3 regions of the Marinobacter salinus genome follow, and region 3 is predicted to be linked to each of the others. Evidence: predicted binding sites of a transcription regulator. Region 3 holds the regulator's gene; each other region holds the start of a gene.

Region 1 (6,659 bases), 1.4 Mb from region 3:
GGCTGCACTTCTCCGAACTGGTTGACTGAGCCAGTGATGGCAAGATCCTGGCGCACGGGCACGTCAGACAAGGATGAAATCAGCGCACAAAGCTCTGCAAGAGAGGCACTGTCGCCATCCACTTCTCCATAGTTCTGCTCGAAGGTGAGACTGGCAGAAAGATGCATGGGATCATTAACCGCAAAGTGAGAAGCCAGCCATGAACTCAGAATCATCACCCCTTTGGAATGAATGTTACCGCCCAGCTTTACATCCCGCTCAATATCCATCACGGCCCCATCTCCATAGTAGCAGGTTGCCGTGACGCGATTGGACAGACCAAACTCAAAGCCTCCGGTCGAGAGGACTGACAAGGCATTAACCTGTCCGACACAGGTACCACTGGTAGATACGAGCGTTGAACCGTCCCGGATGGAATCATAGAACTGGTCGCGAATACGACTGCTCCGGTACTTCGCGCTCTCCAGAGCGCGCTCCACATGAATATCCTGAATCAGTTTTGCCCCGGCCTGGCGGGCCCAGAAATCAGATTCCCTCAGCAGATTGGCAATATCGGCGGCATGGAGGGACAGTCGATTCTGGTGTTCGGCCATACGGGCACTGTGCTCGATAACCCTGGCCACGGCCTTATTGGAGCAGTGCAACAGTTTTTTCTCGCTCACCAGACTGGCGATAAATTTGGCGTAAAGCAGCTGGCTGTCATCAGAGCGGTACATTTCGTTCTCGAAATCCGCGGTTACACGGAACAGTTCCGCAAACTCTGAATCGTATTCCTGTAACAGCATCCAGGTTTCACGATCACCAAAAAGAACAATCTTTACGTCCAGTGGCACCGCTTCCGGTTCGATGGATATGGTCCCGGAAAGGGTCAGTTCACGTTCCAGCGAATTAATCTGGATCGATTTCGAACGTAATGCCCGCTTGAGACCGTCCCACACAAAGGGTTGCTCAAGCACCTTAATGGCATCCATCAACAGGTAACCGCCATTGGCCTTGTGCAGGCTACCCGGACGAATCAACGAGAAATCCGTGAACACGGTACCTTTGAAAGTGACGCTTTCAACGTAACCAAAAAGGTTGTGGTAGGTCGGATTGTCCTCCACCACCATGGGGACTTCGTTGGTTTTCTGGTGCACCAGGAGGTTAACCAGATAACGTCGCGGCATCTTCTTATCCAGCGACGCATAGGCAATGGCCGCCTGCTCTTCATTGTCTTCAAGGAAGATATCGAGATTTTCAGCCAGATCTACCCGTACAGCTTCAAAAAATGCTACAACGTCCGGAAGATCCATGTATTTTTGCTCAAGTTCCTCAATCTGGTGCCCGGAGATACCCTCCAGCGTTTCCTCATTCAGGGCCTGCTGCTTGTCGGCGTACTCCTGTTCCCAGTCGGCCAACTTGCGAAGTGCCTGGCGAAGCTTTTTCTCAAGTTTGTCGATGGAGTCTTCAAATTTATCACGCTGCTCCTGGGTCAACGCCTGAAAGGACTCTGCGGTGTGGGGCTCGTCACCATTCATCGCCACCAGTCGATAGCCGCCTGGCGTGGTAATGTTCAGACTTACCTTTTTCCGCCGGGCCTGGGCAGCCACTTTTTCCAGCTCGTCTTCCTGCATCTTGCCGTACTCGTTCTTGAGCTGTTCGGAACGCTCCAGAAAGCTGTCACTGTCAAACGTCTGGGGAATCACCTTCACCAGGCGACTCATCAGCTTTTCCATATCCTGCTTGAGCTGAGTCCCCTTGCCTGCAGGCAGCTGCAACAACTTCGGCACCCGCGGCTCTTCGAAGTTCGCCACATAGCACCAGTCATGGCTCTGCTGCTCGGTGTCCACATGGTGCTCCAGATAGCGCAGCATCATGGTGCGCTTACCCAGCCCGTTACGGCCCACCGCGTATACGTTGTAGCCGCCATGGGGCATAGCCAGCGCAAAACGCACCGCTTCCTGGGCGCGGTTCTGGCCGACAATTTCGGACAGAGGCTCCAGTTGTCGGGTGGTTTTGAATGGCAAATCTTTTAGAACACAGGCTTTGTAGAGCTGGTGCAGAGACAGTGACTTCAAGGTTGGGTCCTGTAACGGTTGTATCATTGGCCGCTCATTGTAGATTCTGCGGCCGCCCCTGTCGCGTGCAGGCCAAAGATTTCTCAAGACAGTTCAGAGCCCGGGGAAATTGTTACCCAGTTCACAAAACGTCCCTCGGTCATTTTTCAGACAGATGTTCCGGAACTAGACTTCACATCCCGGTCCACAACAAAGACAAGACACCCGATGGATGCCAACGTATGACGAGTGATTCAGCAGATCGCAGAATCAAGGATCGCTACCCGGCCTCTTGCCTGAAGGTTCTGCTACGTGAACGCGGCTTTTTCAGCCGCAACAGAAACCCAATGCCGGTCACCTGCCTCGACCTGAACCGCTATGGCATGGCCGTACTCTGTCCACGCCCGATGGAGCCCGGCATTCGCCTGCACATGGACTTTGAAGGCAAGTACATCAATGAGTCACGGGTGTGCGCGCGCGTTGTGGAATGCCAGCCCTTTCAGACCGGGTACCGGGTGAGCGTTCAGTTCAGTTATTGTCGGGACAAGAAGGGGTATTCCAAAGCCGCAGACAACGCTCTTTCGCGCATTGAAGGTTTTTACAACCGGTTTGCCAGCTAACGCCGGAGACTAAATCAGGCCGGCATCCAGACTGGCCGCTACGTACATTCCCAACTCCCGGCACTGCGCCTCGAATTCATCGCGATAATCACCCCGACAAACAAGCGGCTCCTGAACCCGCTTCCAGCGAAGGCCTGTGGTAATGCTCTCGATGGCTCTCTGGGTACCAGTACCATCATGGCCGGCCCGGATGTAATAAGCGAAGGGAAGGCCCTGGGTCTTTTCAAGGCAGGGGTAATAGCTTCGGTCGAAGAAATCCTTGAGAGCACCACTCATATAGCCAAGATTTTCGGTAGTCCCAAGGATGACTGCGTCACAGCCGAGGATGTCATCAGGACCGGCATCCAGGGGCGCTATAACGGTCACTTCAACATTCTCGATATCTTCGTGAACGGCTCCCTCTGCTACTGCATGCCTAAGCTTGAGGGTATTCGGAGATGGCGCATGAGCTACAATCAGCAGTCGCTTTTTGTTATCCATAACGCCCTCCGATGTTACTTAAAGCAATTCACCGTTAGCTTCTGCCGGGGCCTCTTCGACTTTTTCTTTTGGCACCGGCTTTGGCATTAACTTGTCGCGAACTTTGGCTTCAATTTCGGTCGCCATATCCATGTTCTCTTCCAGGAATTTGCAGGCATTCGCCTTGCCCTGGCCAATTTTGTCGCCGTTATAGGCATACCAGGCACCGGATTTGTCCACGAAGCCTTCTTTCACTCCCATATCCAGAACTTCGGCCATGTGATAGATACCCTTGCCGTACATGATCTGGAACTCAGCCTGCTTGAACGGCGGAGACACCTTGTTCTTGACCACTTTCACCCGGGTTTCGTTACCTACAACTTCATCGCCGTCTTTTACCGCGCCAATGCGGCGGATGTCCAAACGAACAGAGGAGTAAAACTTCAGGGCGTTACCGCCAGTTGTGGTTTCGGGCGAGCCGAACATAACACCAATTTTCATCCGGATCTGGTTAATGAAGATCAACAAACAGTTGGCATGCTTTACGTTACCGGTCAGTTTACGCAGCGCCTGGGACATCAGTCGTGCCTGAAGCCCAACGTGGCTATCGCCCATTTCGCCTTCGATTTCCGCTTTCGGTGTCAGGGCCGCAACGGAGTCGACGATGATCACGTCCACCGCGTTGGAACGAACCAGCATATCGCAGATTTCCAGCGCCTGTTCACCAGTATCCGGCTGGGACACCAGCAGCTCATCCACGTTTACCCCCAGCTTCTCGGCATAAACAGGATCGAGGGCGTGCTCGGCATCAACGAAAGCACACGTCTTGCCCTTCTTTTGCGCTTCCGCAATCACTTGCAGGGTCAACGTGGTTTTACCGGAACTTTCCGGACCGTAGATCTCACAGATACGACCGTAAGGCAGGCCGCCAATACCAAGGGCAACATCCAGTCCGAGTGAACCCGTGGAGACCGCAGGAATGGCTTCACGGGGCTGGTCGCCCATCTTCATCACCGCGCCTTTACCAAATTGGCGCTCGATCTGGCCCAGTGCTGCGTTCAATGCTTTCTTGCGGTTGTCTTCCATCAGTGCAAAACCCTCTGTCGCCGTAGCGGCCGGCTCTCACTCGGGACCGGTCGCGGAATAATGAATCGGGAACTTGTACAGCAGATACAGCAAATTCCCTGTATATTTGAACAGTATTAAAACATAACCGGCAAAAGAGACCAACCCCTCTTGATATGAAAGCTGTCAGAGTTCATTTATAAACCCGTCAACCCCCTGAAGGGCAAAGAGTACGGCCTGCCGTCTGACCTGGTCCCGGTCGCCCTCGAAGTGTTTGACCACGGCCACCGTGCTGGCCGGACTACTGCCCCAAGCGAACCAGACGGTGCCCACAGGCTTCTCCTCGCTGCCCCCTCCAGGGCCGGCCACGCCACTAACAGCAACGGCAATATCCGCACCAGTGGCTGCAAGGGCGCCAGCGACCATTTCCCGCACCACCGGTTCGCTGACGGCGCCGTGCTCGTCCAAAGACTTACCGGTTACTCCAAGAAGTGCCTGCTTGGCGTCATTGCTGTAGGTAACCAGACCACCAAGAACATAGGCTGAGGAACCGGCCCGGTCGGTCAGCACCTTGGCAACCCAGCCGCCGGTACAACTCTCAGCCGTGATGATCGTGCACCCCCGCCGACCCATTACTTGACCGAGATGATTCCCCGCATCCGCGAGTTGCTCATCGGTAACAGCCATCAGCATCTCCCTCGTTTCATCCGCGATGTTATTTTCTTACAACCCCCACCTCTGTTTACAACCAATACCCCGGACACCCACATGTCGGTAGCCCTTATTAAAGCTACCTCAATGAGCGATCACAAGTGGGGGAAGGTCAGATACGGTACAGAGTCAATAAATGTCCGTTATAATTACCAAAGTTAAAATACGGGCATCTTTTGCGGGCACCTCACCCAAAATGCCGATACATATTATTGTGACTACCTCAACGCGGATACGCCGCAAGAAGAGGTCTGACGGCTAGTAGTTGAAACGGAGGCTTGGCGAATCATGACAGATCAGGTGCCAACAGAATACGTGCACTTTGAGGGAGAGGGCTACATTCTGCTCAGGGCAGAACGCGGTTTTTTTTCACCCTGGGACCACGACATTCGCCCCGACGATGCTGATTCCTCCAATTGGGCGGGCTTTGTCGCGCATTTTGTCGTCCACGATAGGCGTCTGTACCTGGACTACCTGACGGTCGGCCATATCCCTGCAACAAAAAAACGATCACCCTTTGAGGGAACAGACCAACTGGAACCGACCCTCGACGACATCATCGGCGACTACGTTTTACCCCCGCTCAATGGTGTGGAACCCACCAATGCAGGAATGGGATACTGGCATTACCAGAATATCAATCTCGCCCTCGATTACACCGGCGCCATAACCCTGGGCAGTGAACCCACGCAAAAACAGCCTGACCATCTGGAACTGACCTTTGAACAGGGTCACCTTGTTTCAGTCAAAACCATCCCCGCCCCCATTCCCGATGCTACCCCTTGGGCTGAAACCGAGAGCCTTCTTTGCGTCACACCATCGGAAGATTTCGACTTCGATAACCCAAGATCCAACAACGGCAAAGACAGCGATAATGAACCGCCCCAGCAACCATGAGGATGCGGGTGCCGCTCATTGCCGTTATTCAGAAGCGGAATCACAAGGGGACAGCGCCAGCGTTAGCCCTGCCAGATCAGAGTTAAATACTACTTTTTAGAACTTGGGGTAGCCAATGTCAGCTCGCTGTAGGGTTCACATGATCCTTTATATTTCTTTACTGAACCGTAATCTGCATGAGCAGTATACACACCAGTTCTCCGATCTATTCTTTTTCGATGACAATTGCCACTATTGTGATCGGTACCAAACTCTATAGCACCGACACTAATATAAACATGTTGATTTCCATAATTTACGAGCCTGGACCAACGCGCATCGTACTTCACAAAAAATAAAACGAATCACCTGCTAACTTATAATAGCCAACATACATTTGCCCATCTTTTATAACCTTATCCCCTTCCACTCCCTTAAAGTACTCACACTTGAGTATTAGCTCATCTTTTTAAGGGGAAGCATGGGTCGCGGCATTACAGTCTTCCAGTTGAGGCGTCACCCCACGCCCCAGCAGGTTCAGTTGCTCGCCATCCCACTGGTAATAACCACTATCCACTCGCATTGACTCACTGGCACCAGGGTTGGTGATCAACAGCGCGCTATCCGCCCGATAGCAAACCCCCAGTGACGTTGACCAGCCCTCATTCATAAAGACCTGGCCCGTCTTCACATCCACAATGGCGAATTGCTGGCAACCTGTACCACACCCCCAATACAGCAGAAGATAATGCCCCGCAAAATTGGCACGACGCCCTTCCAGAAAATTGAAGCGGTGTTTAAAACCGATGGCGCCAGGGTGACTATTGAAATCCACCCGCCTAAACGCGTGGGCCGATATTTCCACTGTGAAGTCGGAAAAATCCACAGTCTC
Region 2 (6,659 bases), 760 kb from region 3:
TTCGCCTGCCAGGGGCAGGTGTGACACGGTCAAACCGTTCAAAGGCGGCTTCATCATACCGGAAGCCGTGAGGCACACCAAAGAGTGAATAGTAACATGTCATCTGAAAACGCCGAATTACGTAAAGTCGGTCTGAAAGTTACTCTGCCGAGAGTGAAGATCTTCAATATTCTGGAGAACGCCGACGAACACCACCTGAGTGCAGAAGACGTTTACAAGAAGCTTCTGGAGCAGGGAGATGACGTGGGGCTGGCAACGGTCTATCGGGTTCTGACACAGTTTGAGGCGGCTGGCCTCGTGCTCCGTCATAATTTTGAAGGTGGCCACGCAGTCTTTGAAATGGCCGGGGACGATCACCATGATCATATGGTTTGTACCCAGACTGGCGAGGTTATTGAGTTCGTCGATGAGGTTATCGAGGAGCGTCAGAAAAAGATTGCTGCAGAGCATGGCTATGAGATTGTCGATCACAGCCTGATTCTCTACGTAAAACCCGCCAAGTCGTAAGCCGAAAAAAAAGGGCGGGTTTTTAGGCCCGCCCCAACAGCTCTCAGGATCGAGAGGGGTAGAGGTATCTTTGGGCAATTCAGTGGTGGGTTGCCTGTCCCTTGGAAAACATTTCTCTTGCATGGGCAATGGTATGCTCGGTCATATCCACTCCACCCAGCATTCTGGCCACTTCGCTGATTCTTCCCTGATCATCCAGTGTTTCTATTTTCGAGAACGTAGCATCGTGTTCGGTAAACTTGCTGACGAACAGGTGCTGGTTGCACTGGGCTGCCACCTGGGGCAGGTGCGTAACGCACAGGACCTGTCCGCTGTTGCCAAGACTGCGGAGCAGGCGGCCAACGACTTCGGCAGTGCCGCCGCCGATGCCCACATCCACCTCGTCGAAAACCAGAGTAGGTGTGGTTGACGTCTGGGCCACTACCACTTGAATCGCGAGGCTGATCCGGGATAGTTCGCCGCCGGAGGCGACTTTCGCCAGCGGGCGAGCCGGCTGGCCAAGGTTGGCGCTGACCAAAAACTCAATGTCCTGCTGGCCGTGGGGCGCAGGCTCGCCGTTGGCGTTACGGCTAAGGTGGGTGACAAACTGCACGGACGGCATGCTCAGTTGTGTCAGTTCTTCCGCAATGCGCTGATCCAGCTCGACCGCTGCCTGTTCGCGTGCTTCTGTAAGCTTGTCGGCCAGTTGGTCAAAGGATGCGCGCTGTTTTTCCAATTCTGCTTCCAGCTGTTCAAGGCTGCCCGCGCCGCCGTCCAGTTCGGCAAGTTCTGCACTTAGCCGCTGATGGAATTCCGGAAGCTCTTCCGGAGTGATTCGGTGTTTCCGTGCCATCTGGTATATCGCGCTAAGCCGCTCTTCCACTTCTGTCAGTCTTGCCGGGTCTGCCTCATAGTCCTCGACAAAACGGCGCAGGTTATCGCCCGCCTCGCTGATCTGGATCTGGGCTTCGGTCAGCATCTGAATGGTGTCTGCCAGCGCCGGCACATCGACCGGTAGCTGTTCAAGCTGTTGCAGCGCCTGGCGAACCAGGTCGGCGGCACTGGTTTCTTCTTCGGTGCAGAGCAGCGCAGCCTGGTGGCTGTTGTGCAGAACTGCGTCGGCCTGGCTCAGTTGTGCCTGTTCCTGCTCAAGTTGGTCCTGTTCGCCGTTTTCCAGTGACAGGCGGTCCAGCTCTTCCACCTGGTAGCGGAGCAGTTGCAGCTTGGCTTCGGTTTCGTCCGCATTCTGCTTTCGTTCTGTCAGGCGCTGGCGGGTCTGGTTCCAACCTTTCCAGGCTGTATGGGTGTCGGCGGCCAGGGTTTCAACGCCAGCATACTCGTCCAGCAGTTTGCGGTGGGTATCCTTGCGTAGCAGGGACTGGTGTTGGTGCTGGCTATGAATGTCCATCAGCAGGCCGCCCAGATCTTTCAGGTGCGCCAGGGGGCAGGGTTGACCATTGATATAGGCTCGTGAGCGCCCGTCCTTGCTGATGACACGGCGCAGGATACAGTCGCTGTCATCATCCAGTTCGTGGTTTTCAAGCCACTGCACTGCTTCCGGAATGCCAGACACTTCGAAGCTGGCGGTGATGTCTGCACGTTTGGCTCCATGACGCACGGCGCCCGCATCGGCGCGCCCGCCCATGGCCAGCCCAAGGGCGTCAAGAACAATGGATTTGCCGGCGCCGGTCTCTCCGGTCAGTGCTGTCATCCCTTTGCCGAACTGGAGCTCTACCCGTTCGGCGATGGCGTAATTGGAAACCGTGAGCTGTGTGAGCATGCAGATAACCTCCGCGTTCTTCGAGCCAGCGTCTTGGCGGGTTGCTCAAAATGAGCGATTGGCCAAACACTGTGATTTCATACAGTGACTGTGAATATATACAGGGTTTTTCCTGTTTGCAAATCCCGGGATGTGAATTTCTTCAGTATTGAGGTGTATAGCGGTTGAAACCTGACGGACGGGCCCCATATCCGTTCGGAAATACAGTTTTTCCGGCTCGCTGCGGCCGGGAGCCATGTTTAATCGGCCGGTATGAAGCTGGCCGCCGGATATTCAGCAGGAGTAGTCATGAGCACTGATGAAAACCGCAACGAACAGGTAGAGGAAGAGCTGAAGGAAGCGACCGAAGCTGCAGCTGAGGACGCTGAGGCTTCCGGTGCCGAAAACGAAGGCTCCGAGGTGGAAGTACTGAAGGCCCAGGTCCAGGAAGCCCAGGAGCAAATGTTGCGCTCCCAGGCCGAGATGCAGAATGTGCGCCGTCGAGCTGAGATCGACGTGGAAAAAGCTCACAAGTTTGCTCTCGAAAAGTTTGTCAAGGAGTTGTTGCCGGTGGCGGACAGCCTGGAAAAGGCGGTAGAAAGCACCGAGGCCAACGAGAATACTGGTGAGCTGGTTGCGTCGATTCGCGAAGGCGTGGAAATGACGCTCAATCTGTTCACTGCAAGTCTTAAGAAATTCAACGTTGAGCAGCTGAATCCGGTTGGTGAGCCGTTCGATCCGCAGCAGCACGAGGCCATGTCCATGGTGCCGGCGCCTGACGCAGAGCCGAACAGTGTTGTTGCTGTGGTGCAGAAAGGTTATCTCCTGAATGGTCGCGTAGTACGCCCGGCCATGGTCGTCGTCGCCAAAGCCGCAGACGCACCAAAAATTGATGAGCAGGCTTGAAAAGCCGATTAAAGCGCCAATATAGCCTGTAACTGGCCAAATCCGGAGCAAACTTCTCCGGGAAAGTATTCAGAAGAATTGGAGTGACTCAATGAGCAAGATTATTGGTATCGACCTGGGAACCACAAACTCCTGCGTTGCCATCATGGATGGTGACAAGGTGAAGGTTATTGAAAACGCCGAGGGTGATCGCACCACCCCGTCCATCATCGCGTACACCGATGATGGCGAAACTCTGGTTGGTCAATCTGCAAAGCGTCAGGCGGTTACCAACCCGCACAACACCTTGTATGCCATCAAGCGTCTGATCGGTCGTCGTTTCGAAGACGACGTGGTACAGAAAGACATCAAGATGGTCCCGTACAAAATCGCGAAAGCTGACAATGGTGATGCCTGGGTTGAGGTGAAGGGCGAGAAGATGGCTCCGCCTCAGGTTTCTGCTGAAGTCCTGAAGAAAATGAAGAAGACTGCAGAAGACTATCTGGGCGAGAAAGTAACCGAAGCCGTTATCACGGTTCCGGCTTACTTCAACGACAGTCAGCGTCAGGCCACCAAAGACGCTGGCAAGATTGCAGGTCTGGAAGTGAAGCGCATCATCAACGAGCCGACCGCGGCTGCCCTCGCTTATGGCCTGGACAAGAAGAGCGGCGATCGCACAGTAGCGGTTTATGACCTCGGTGGTGGTACCTTCGATCTGTCAATCATCGAGATTGCCGATGTCGACGGCGAGCACCAGTTCGAAGTGCTGGCAACCAACGGCGACACTTTCCTGGGCGGTGAAGACTTCGACCTGAAGATCATTGAGTTCCTGGCAGACCAGTTCAAGAAGGACAGCGGAATCGACCTGCGCGGCGACTCACTGGCGATGCAGCGTCTGAAAGAAGCGGGCGAAAAGGCGAAGATTGAACTGTCCAGCAGCCAGCAGACCGACGTGAACCTGCCTTACATTACGGCAGACGCCAGCGGTCCCAAGCACATGAACGTGAAGCTGACCCGCGCCAAGCTCGAGTCATTGGTGGAAGATCTGGTACAGCGCAGCCTTGAACCCTGTAAGGTTGCCCTGCAGGACGCAGGCATGAAAGCCAGTGAAGTCGACGAGGTTATTCTTGTCGGTGGTCAGACGCGTATGCCGCTGGTGCAGGAAAAGGTTAAAGAGTTCTTCGGCAAAGAAGCCCGTAAGGACGTTAACCCGGACGAAGCCGTGGCTATGGGTGCTGCTATCCAGGCGGCCGTTCTCTCTGGTGACGTGAAAGACGTGCTGTTGCTGGATGTTACTCCGCTGACCCTGGGTATCGAAACCATGGGTGGCGTGGCGACTCCTCTGATCGACAAGAACACCACGATCCCGACCAAGAAGTCGCAGACGTTCTCCACAGCTGATGACAACCAGACGGCGGTTACCATTCACGTGGTCCAGGGTGAGCGTAAGCAGGCTGCCCAGAACAAATCACTGGGCCGTTTTGATCTGGCCGATATTCCGCCGGCACAGCGCGGTGTTCCGCAGATCGAAGTTACTTTTGACATCGATGCCAACGGTATCCTGAACGTATCTGCGAAGGATAAGGCCACCGGCAAAGAGCAATCCATCGTGATCAAGGCGTCTTCCGGCTTGAACGATGACGAGATCGAGAAGATGGTGCGGGATGCCGAGGCGAATGCCGAGGAAGATCGCAAGTTCGAGGAGCTGGTTCAGGTTCGCAACCAGGGTGACGCGATGGTTCATGCCGTTCGCAAGACCCTGACCGAGGCTGGTGACAAGGTCAGTGAGAGCGAGAAAGAGTCTATTGAGGCCTCCATCAAGGAACTCGAAACAGCTCTGGAAGGATCGGACAAGGACGACATTGAAGCCAAGACCAAGAAGCTGACAGAAGTTTCTTCTGAGCTGGCTCAGAAGATGTACGCAGAAGAGGGCGCACAGGCCCAGCAGGCTGGCGGGCAGGAAGAGGCTCAGTCCCAGCAGGCTGACGACGCTGTCGACGCCGAGTTTGAAGAAGTCAAAGACGACGACAAGCGGTAATTCTGACGTACATCAGGTAGTTGGAAAACGCGGGGAGTTCCCCGCGTTTTCCGCGTTTAAAAACAGGGTTTTAAAGCATGGCCAAGCGCGATTATTACGAAATTCTCGGCATATCCCGGGATGCGGACGAGAAGGAAGTCAAGCGAGCTTACCGCAAGCTTGCGATGAAGTATCACCCCGACCGTAACCCGGACGACACTGACGCCGAGAACAAGTTCAAAGAGGCCAGCGAAGCCTACGAGATTCTGGCGGATGACTCCAAGCGGGCAGCCTATGACCAGTTCGGCCATGCCGGCGTTGACGGTCAGGCTGGTGGAGGATTCGGAGGTGGTGGCGGAAGCTTCTCCGACATCTTCGGTGACGTATTTGGTGACATCTTCGGCGGTGGAGGCGGTCGCGGCCGCAGCACTCGTGGTGCCGACCTGCGCTACACTCTTGAACTGGATCTCGAGGAAGCTGTAAAGGGCAAAAACGTCCAGATCCAGATTCCCGGCCACAGAGAGTGTGAGGTCTGTGATGGCAGTGGCGCCGAGAAAGGTTCTCGGCCGGAAGCCTGCGGAACCTGTAAGGGCATGGGCCAGGTGCGTATGCAGCAGGGTTTCTTTACTGTGCAGCAGGCGTGCCCGACATGTCGTGGTTCAGGTCAAATTATCAAGAATCCGTGTAAAGCCTGTCACGGCCAGGGCCGCGTTCAGGAAGAGAAAACGCTGTCCGTCAAAGTTCCGCCTGGCGTGGATACCGGAGACCGTATCCGTCTCTCTGGCGAAGGTGAAATGGGAGTTGATGGCGGCCCGCCCGGCGACCTTTATGTTCAGATCGCTGTCCGTGAGCACTCCATCTTCACCCGTGATGGCCGCAATCTCTATTGCGAAGTGCCGATCAGCATCGTTGATGCCACACTCGGAGGCGAGCTGGAAGTGCCGACCCTGGATGGCCGTGTAAAGCTTAAGATCCCCGAGGAAACCCAGACCGGTAAGCTGTTCCGCCTCCGTAACAAGGGCGTGAGCCCGGTACGCGGTGGCCCGGCCGGTGATCTGTTGTGCCGTGTAATCGTTGAAACGCCGGTGAACCTGACCAAGCGCCAGAAGGAGTTGCTGGGCGAATTCCAGGAAACGCTCGATGAAGGCGTCGGCAATCATCACGCTCCGCGGAAAACCTCCTGGTTTGAAGGTGTAAAAAGCTTCTTCGACGAAATGAAATTCTGACGGGCGTATAAAGGAATCCGATCATGAGGGTAGCAATCATCGGCGCCGCTGGGCGCATGGGTAAAGTTCTGATCGAAGCGGTAGACGGTACCGAAGGTCTGGAGCTTGGTGCGGCCATCGTCGAGTCGGGCAGCAGTCTGATTGGCGCGGACGCTGGCGAAATGACCGGTATCGGAAAAACGGGCGTCAAAATTGCGGGCGCTCTGAAAGACGTGAAGGATGACTTCGATGTACTGGTCGACTTTACCTTCCCGGATCTGACGCTGGAAAACGCCGAGTTCTGCAA
Region 3 (6,659 bases):
CCCTTTGTCGGTCATAGCGGGCGGTAACCTGAGGTTGTTGTCCGTAACGTTCAGGGTGCACGTGAGTTCCCCCGGACAGTACAAGGCCGTCCAGCAGCGACACGTCGGTCCGGGAACCGGGCCGGATGTAATGGGTGCGAGCACCATGCAGCCGCAGCCCGAGGCTGATTAACCGATGCGCCGTGCCTTTTCTTACCGGTCCGCTGATGCCGATCGTCAGCCCGGGCAACTCCTCCCGGGGGCGGTTCTGGTCAGACATACCCTTTACTATGCAGCCATTGGCTGACGGTTTCCTGCCAGCTGTGTGTCAGGTTGTGAATACTGAGTTTACGCCGTTCCCGGTATAGGGCGCGAAGCTCTTCCAGCTCGGGGGCGTTGGAGGCTATTTGTTCGAGCACCACCCAGTCGTTCCAGACACTGGAAAAGCGCCAGGATGCGTTATCAATATCGCAGTCCGGCAAACGGTAATGCAGGGTAGGGCGGCTCTTGATCCGGGGGTCTTGAACGTAGTCGCCTAGCAATGACGCATTGAGGTAGGCAAACAGCGGCAGAAGATCAAGAGCCCGGTTGCGGGTGGGATTGAACTCCAGATAATCCCGCATCAGCTGCGTTTGGTCCGGTGCATAGTCGTCCTCCATCAGCCGGTCTGTATATCGCGTGTGCCACGGCTCGATATAAGTAGTGAACTTGCGGCTGATGTCCAACTGATGGCGTGCCTTAAGCCACTCATAAAGCGCGGCAAAGGCTTGAAGGTAACGAACCACTGTTGATGGCGCCAAGTCTGGCAGTTCGGGATTAAGCTGGAGCCCGAAGGCATAGTAGATGGCCTCACGACTACCCAGCGCACCCCCCAACCGCAGCTCTTCCACCAGCCGTTCCATTTCATGGACCTGGGAGAATGCTAATGGTGGGCTGATGATCTCCAATGGAACGATGCGCTCGGCCGCCGCATCAATAACTTCCATCGCCTGCCCCCCAATATCCCGGATCGAATCCGGCAGGCGATCATCGGCCAGGTCGAGTTCCTTGATCGGATCTGAATCGAGCTCAATGGTAAAGGTGCCAAAGGCGGTGTCTATCTCAGTGACGTAACGGGAAACCAGTCTTGGCTTTGCGCCAAAAAAACCGGAGACTCGACTCACCAGGGCGTCATAACTCATCCCGGATAACTCAATCTCCACACCGACACGGCGATCCTGGCCCTGTTGGGTTTTCAGAACATCCGGCATTTTGCAGCTGCTGGCTTGCGTCATGGAACTCCCTGAAACATCGAGTAAAAGTGTTTTCACCATAACACATTCGTTTTGAGCGCCATTGTTACTGAGTCTTCAGAAAGAACGAGCATCGGCTTTACACTGGATAAAACACTGTATATAGTAAATTCACTGTATAAAAAAACAGGGGCCGGAACGCCAGTAAAATCTGTCCGAACGCCCGATTATCCAGGTAATGGAGTAGCTCGATGAAGCTGACAGCAAGACAATCCCAGGTGCTTGAAATAATCCGGCGGTATTTGGATGAGACAGGCTATCCACCCACGCGTGCGGAAATTGCCGCAGAGCTCGGGTTTCGTTCAGCCAACGCGGCCGAAGAGCACCTTCGTGCACTGGCACGCAAAGGCGCTATTGAGATGGTACCCGGTGCCAGTCGTGGAATTCGTCTGCCGGAGGCTGAGCAAGACCCGGGATTGCCGGTGATTGGTCAGGTGGCGGCAGGTAGCCCCATTCTCGCCCAGGAACACATTGAAGACCATGTCTCCTTACAGCCAGACTTTTTCTCGCCGTCCGCCGATTATCTACTCCGCGTGCGCGGTATGAGTATGAAGGATATCGGCATTCTGGACGGGGATTTGCTTGCTGTTCATCGCACTCAGGACGTTCATAACGGTCAGGTCGTTGTTGCGAGAGTCGGGGAAGAGGAAGTCACGGTGAAACGCTTCCGCAAGGAGGGCTCGAAGGTCTTCCTGATAGCCGAGAATGAGGAATTTGACCCTATTGAGGTCGATCTCACGGAGCAGCAATTGTTTATCGAAGGTTTAGGCGTGGGTGTGATCCGTCGGTCTGATCTTCACTGATCACATCGGGTCGCTACGGCAAGTTGGAAAGCGGGTGAATCATGGAACAACTGAGTCTCAATCATAATCTGGCGTATCAGCAAGGTGCTTTGGCATATTCGGTGCCTGTCCCGGAGCGGCGTTCTGCCATCCGTGCCCGGCGCAGGGGCAAGGCCGATGATGGGGCTGTTACCGGCAACGTTACGGAAATAATCTTGCCAGAGGGGCAAGTGGAAAACTTTCAGTTGTTGCTCCCCATGCTCACCCAGTTGAATCAGGAGAAGCGTTGGCTTGCGTGGATTGACCCACCCCAGGCGTTGGTCAGCAAGTGGCAGAAAATGCACGGTATTATTGCGGGCGAGTTACTGGTGCTTCGGTCTACCGCCGATTTTCCCGCTCAGGAGCTCGCTGAAAGAGCGTTGAGTGCCGGTACCTGTCATGCCGTGGTCCTGTGGACCCGTAAGCTCCGGCGTGCATCCTTTGAGGCGCTCCAGCTTGCGTCTGCCAAAGGCAATAGCCACGGTGTTATTCTTCGGCAGCGATAAGCCGAAGAGGCGCCGCCGAGCTGCGGCGCCAAGGATCGCGGCCGAGGAAGTCAGTGAAGAGTATAGGAAGGCTGGGCGTCGGCAGCTTCCAGTTCGTCGTCTTCCCAGTCAATGTCGTGGGAAACATTGCCCACCGCTTCTATGCCGGCTGCAATCATGGCCTTGGCAACGGCCATATCCCGATCTTCCATCATTTCACGGGCTTCTTCTGAAAACGAAACTTTCACCAGTGGCGCGCTGTCATCATCAATGCGGCGCAATGCATAGTCGCCGTTACTCAGCTGTACAATTTCAAAAAACGATGGTGACATTCGGTTAACCTTTCAGTTAGTGAGACCCGGTTGGCTCGAGTGGTTCATTACCACTCACTGTGTTGCTCTTCCAGATCATCGGTAAAATTTTTCAGTGCACCCAGAGTATCTTTCAGGGCAGCTGCGGACCGGTCTGGTCCGGTGTCGGCAGAGACTGCAATAATATTCTCGGTGCTGACGGTTTTCCGGGTTGCTGCCGGCCGGCTCTGTGACATCTCTAACTGGTCCAGATGGTTCCACCAGCTATTGGCGCGGTTTTCCAGTTCACGCAAGCGAACAACCTCGTTTGGGTCTTCTCCGACCAAGGATGCAAGCTCGTTCAGTGAAGCCGGCTCTCCTGTCCGGTCCTGATAGAGACGGACAATCATGATCAACAGTAACTTTCGTGATCTTAAAAGCAGCTCAATGGCGCCTTGGGTTGCCGCTTCCCGTCTCAATGTCCGCTCCCCCTCAGGAACAGGCCGCCCGTCGTCTTCGGTCTTGGCCAGCGAGCCAATCTGCTCCAGAAGAACGCGAGCCAGGAATAGCTTTTGAGAAACCAGCGAGTGCCATTGTGACGCCATAGGATACCTTTAATCACGAGACAGCTGCACCGCCCCGGAAACTTAATCGCCCATTATAACATTTCCAGCAAATGATTTCTTTACCTGTCTCTGGGGCGATCTGCTTCACAAGAAAATACAAACATTCACTTGAAACGACCGTTTGAATTTGGCAAAAAGGCGCTCGGTTGTGCGAGCAGTAATCAGTGCAGCCGGGCGTTGGCTCTTACCGGATGAGGTGGTTGCCAGCCAAACATGTATGAATGTCTGGAGGTCTTGGGGATGCGGAACCACGTTGCTGCCTTTGTTGCAGCTGTCTTGTTTGGATTTTCCGGGCAGGCGCTGTCTGCGGTCACAGCAGCAGAGGCCGCACAGCTCGATGGCAAGCTGACCCCGGTTGGCGCAGAAAGGAAAGGCAATACGGCGGGAAGCATCCCCGCCTGGACCGGGGGTTTGACGTCACCCCCGGAATCCTGGCGCAAGGGCACGGTGGAGGTGAATCCCTTCCCGGATGATCAAGCCCTGTTCGTGATCACCGCGGACAATCTTGACCTCTATCGCGACAAGCTGTCTGACGGCCACGTCCGGATGTTTGAACAGTACGGTCCGGATTTCTTCATGCCGGTCTATCAGACGCGCAGGACAGCCGCGTTTCCAGAGCACGTCTATAACAAGTTTCGGGAAAACGCGCTGACCGCAGAGCTTCTTGATAACGGCAACGGCGTCCGTGACACGATCATGACAAGTCCTTTCCCGGTTCCGAAAAATGGCCTGGAGGTAATCTGGAACCATATTCTGCGTTATCGGGGTGAGGAAATTACCTTCCGGAGTGCATCGGCTACGCCACAAACCGACGGTGGCTATAACCCGGTGGTTAACGATTACGAGTATTTCTTTGCCTACAGCAAGAAAGGCGCGAAGCTTGAGGAAATCGACAACAAGATTTTCTATCTCAAGACGGATACCATTTCACCGTCTTCTCTGGCAGGCACAATCACACTGGTGCATGAAACCCTGGATCAGATCCGCTCGCCGCGCCTGGCGTGGCGTTACGATGCCGGTTCCCGTCGGCTTCGCCGTTCGCCCAATCTCGCCTATGAGACCGACTTGCCCAACTCGTCGTCACTGAGGTCAGTTGATCAGAAAGACATGTATAACGGGGCGCCAAACCAATATGACTGGACGCTGAAGGGTAAACGCGAGCTGTTCGTTCCCTATAATGCCTACCTGCTGCACGGAGCGGACGTTAAGGCGGAGGATGTGATTCGTCCCGGACACATCAACCAGGCTCTTTCCCGTTATGAGCTTCACCGGGTCTGGGTTGTGGAGGCGAAACGCCGTACCGGCATCAATCACATATACAATCGGCGTGTGTTTTATCTGGACGAAGACAGCTGGCAGATTCTGGCGTCTGAAGAGTACGATGAACACGATAACCTATGGCGGTTTTCCGAGGCCCATAACATTAGCTATTACAGTGAACCGGTGTTCTGGACTACCATGGAAATGACCTATGACCTGAGGGCAAAGCGGTATTACATTGATGGTCTGGATGACGGTTTTCCGCCATACGACTTTAACCCCGGATTCCGGGGCAGTGAATTTACTGCGTCTGCGGCCCGTCGTGCTGCCCGGCGCTGATCGTAGCAGAGCACCAATGGCCGGTCTTGGTCGGCATTTTTCCGTCTCGGGTCTCGCTTGTTTTACGTCAATATTCTGAAGGAGAGCATGGCATGGCCGACATGCAGGCTGATCTTGACAACCTGGACCGCCTGATGGCGGATTTGGGGCTAGCCCTGGCAGATCAGGACTGGGAGAAACTCACGCGTCTTAACGGGGAAGTTAAGCCGGCGATCGAACCCCTGATGGCCGCCTTGTCGGCTGGCGAGCTGGACGCTGAACCGCTTCGTCTTCGACTCACGGAATTACAGCAGTTTATTGATGCGGCAAATGATGGCGCCGCGCGGGCTCGCAGGGAAGCACAGGATGCACTGAAAGGCGTCAATCAAAACCGAAGCGCTGCAAAGGCTTATCAGAACGTCTCATCAAATCCGCCGAAGTAGCGTCATAAAATTGACTCTGAAGCCCTTACAGTCTTAAATACCGCACAAATCCCTCAAGAGATTTCTGTGAATGTCCGAAAATAACAGCGTGCTGGTTCTGAGCAAGGATGAGACGAGGCGGCGTGACGTGGTCACGATTCTTGATTTCATTGGCGAAGAGCAGATTGTTGCCGGAGGAGAAGCGGTTGCGTTGTTGAACTCGGGAGACGCTGAAAGTCTCGGAAACGTTTCAGTGGTCGTCGTAAACGGCGAGGATGACGGAGTGCTTGAAACGGTCAACTCCGTCTGCAAAGCCATTGAAGGTGTTCCAATACTGATGGTCGGCGACCCCTTGCTAAAGGGGCTTGCGGAAAGTGATGCCACCCGCATTATTGCCCGGATGGAATGGCCATTGAATTACACCAAGTTTGTGGACTCGCTATACCGGGCGCAGATATACCGGGACCAATTCACTCGCTCCCGTGAGCGTGGCCAGCAACGTGGTCTTCAGTTGTTCCGGAGCCTGGTTGGGACAAGCCGTAAGGTTCAGCAGGTTCGCCAATTGATGGAGCAGGTGGCAGACAAAGACGTTAGTGTTTTGATTACCGGGGAGTCGGGGACTGGCAAGGAAGTGGTGGCCCGTAACCTTCATTACCATTCCTCCCGCCGATCCAAGCCTTTTGTTCCGGTAAATTGCGGTGCCATTCCGGCTGAGCTGCTGGAAAGCGAACTCTTTGGTCACGAAAAGGGCGCGTTCACTGGTGCTATTACCGCCCGAGTTGGTCGATTTGAGATGGCGGAGGGTGGCACCCTGTTTCTTGACGAGATCGGGGATATGCCGCTCAATATGCAGGTGAAAATTCTGCGTGTTCTGCAGGAGCGGACATTCGAGCGTGTGGGCGGTAATCGTACCCAGTCTGCGGATGTACGGGTGATTGCGGCGACTCACAAGAATCTTGAGGACATGATTGAGAACGGACATTTCCGTGAGGATTTGTATTACCGCCTGAACGTGTTTCCCATTGAGATGCCGGCTCTTCGTGAGCGGGTCGAAGATATACCCCTGTTGATCAATGAGCTGATCTCCCGCATGGAAAAGGAGAAACGGGGGTCCCTGCGGATGAACTCGGCGGCGATCATGAGCCTGTGTCGCCACGAGTGGCCGG

Evidence for each region. Region 3 encodes LexA, which represses DNA repair genes until DNA is damaged. Its sites were predicted from a motif close to CTGTNTNNNNANACAG; they were not measured.
Region 1: recA (recombinase RecA) is a predicted target of LexA. The motif match lies at 4,300-4,315, and genes of this name have one in related genera.
Region 2: recN (DNA repair protein RecN) is a predicted target of LexA. The motif match lies at 2,355-2,370, and genes of this name have one in related genera.

What each region holds. Positions count from the first base shown of each region.
Region 1 is NZ_CP017715.1:1,964,692-1,971,350, forward strand. Features, by position in the region: gene BKP64_RS08945 (Lon protease family protein) at 1-2,057, opposite strand, end outside; gene BKP64_RS08950 (PilZ domain-containing protein) at 2,279-2,656, shown strand; gene BKP64_RS08955 (flavodoxin family protein) at 2,666-3,136, opposite strand; gene recA (recombinase RecA) at 3,155-4,201, opposite strand; gene pncC (nicotinamide-nucleotide amidase) at 4,367-4,867, opposite strand; gene BKP64_RS08970 (hypothetical protein) at 5,180-5,788, shown strand; gene BKP64_RS08975 (hypothetical protein) at 6,237-6,659, opposite strand, start outside.
Region 2 is NZ_CP017715.1:3,951,039-3,957,697, forward strand. Features, by position in the region: gene fur (ferric iron uptake transcriptional regulator) at 97-507, shown strand; gene recN (DNA repair protein RecN) at 587-2,266, opposite strand; gene grpE (nucleotide exchange factor GrpE) at 2,555-3,151, shown strand; gene dnaK (molecular chaperone DnaK) at 3,243-5,168, shown strand; gene dnaJ (molecular chaperone DnaJ) at 5,246-6,373, shown strand; gene dapB (4-hydroxy-tetrahydrodipicolinate reductase) at 6,397-6,659, shown strand, end outside.
Region 3 is NZ_CP017715.1:590,830-597,488, forward strand. Features, by position in the region: gene BKP64_RS02760 (gamma-glutamyl-gamma-aminobutyrate hydrolase family protein) at 1-259, opposite strand, end outside; gene BKP64_RS02765 (amidoligase family protein) at 252-1,253, opposite strand; gene lexA (transcriptional repressor LexA) at 1,463-2,074, shown strand; gene BKP64_RS02775 (cell division inhibitor SulA) at 2,116-2,598, shown strand; gene BKP64_RS02780 (hypothetical protein) at 2,649-2,909, opposite strand; gene BKP64_RS02785 (DUF6586 family protein) at 2,957-3,472, opposite strand; gene BKP64_RS02790 (DUF1329 domain-containing protein) at 3,734-5,092, shown strand; gene BKP64_RS02795 (SOS cell division inhibitor) at 5,185-5,514, shown strand; gene BKP64_RS02800 (sigma-54 dependent transcriptional regulator) at 5,585-6,659, shown strand, end outside.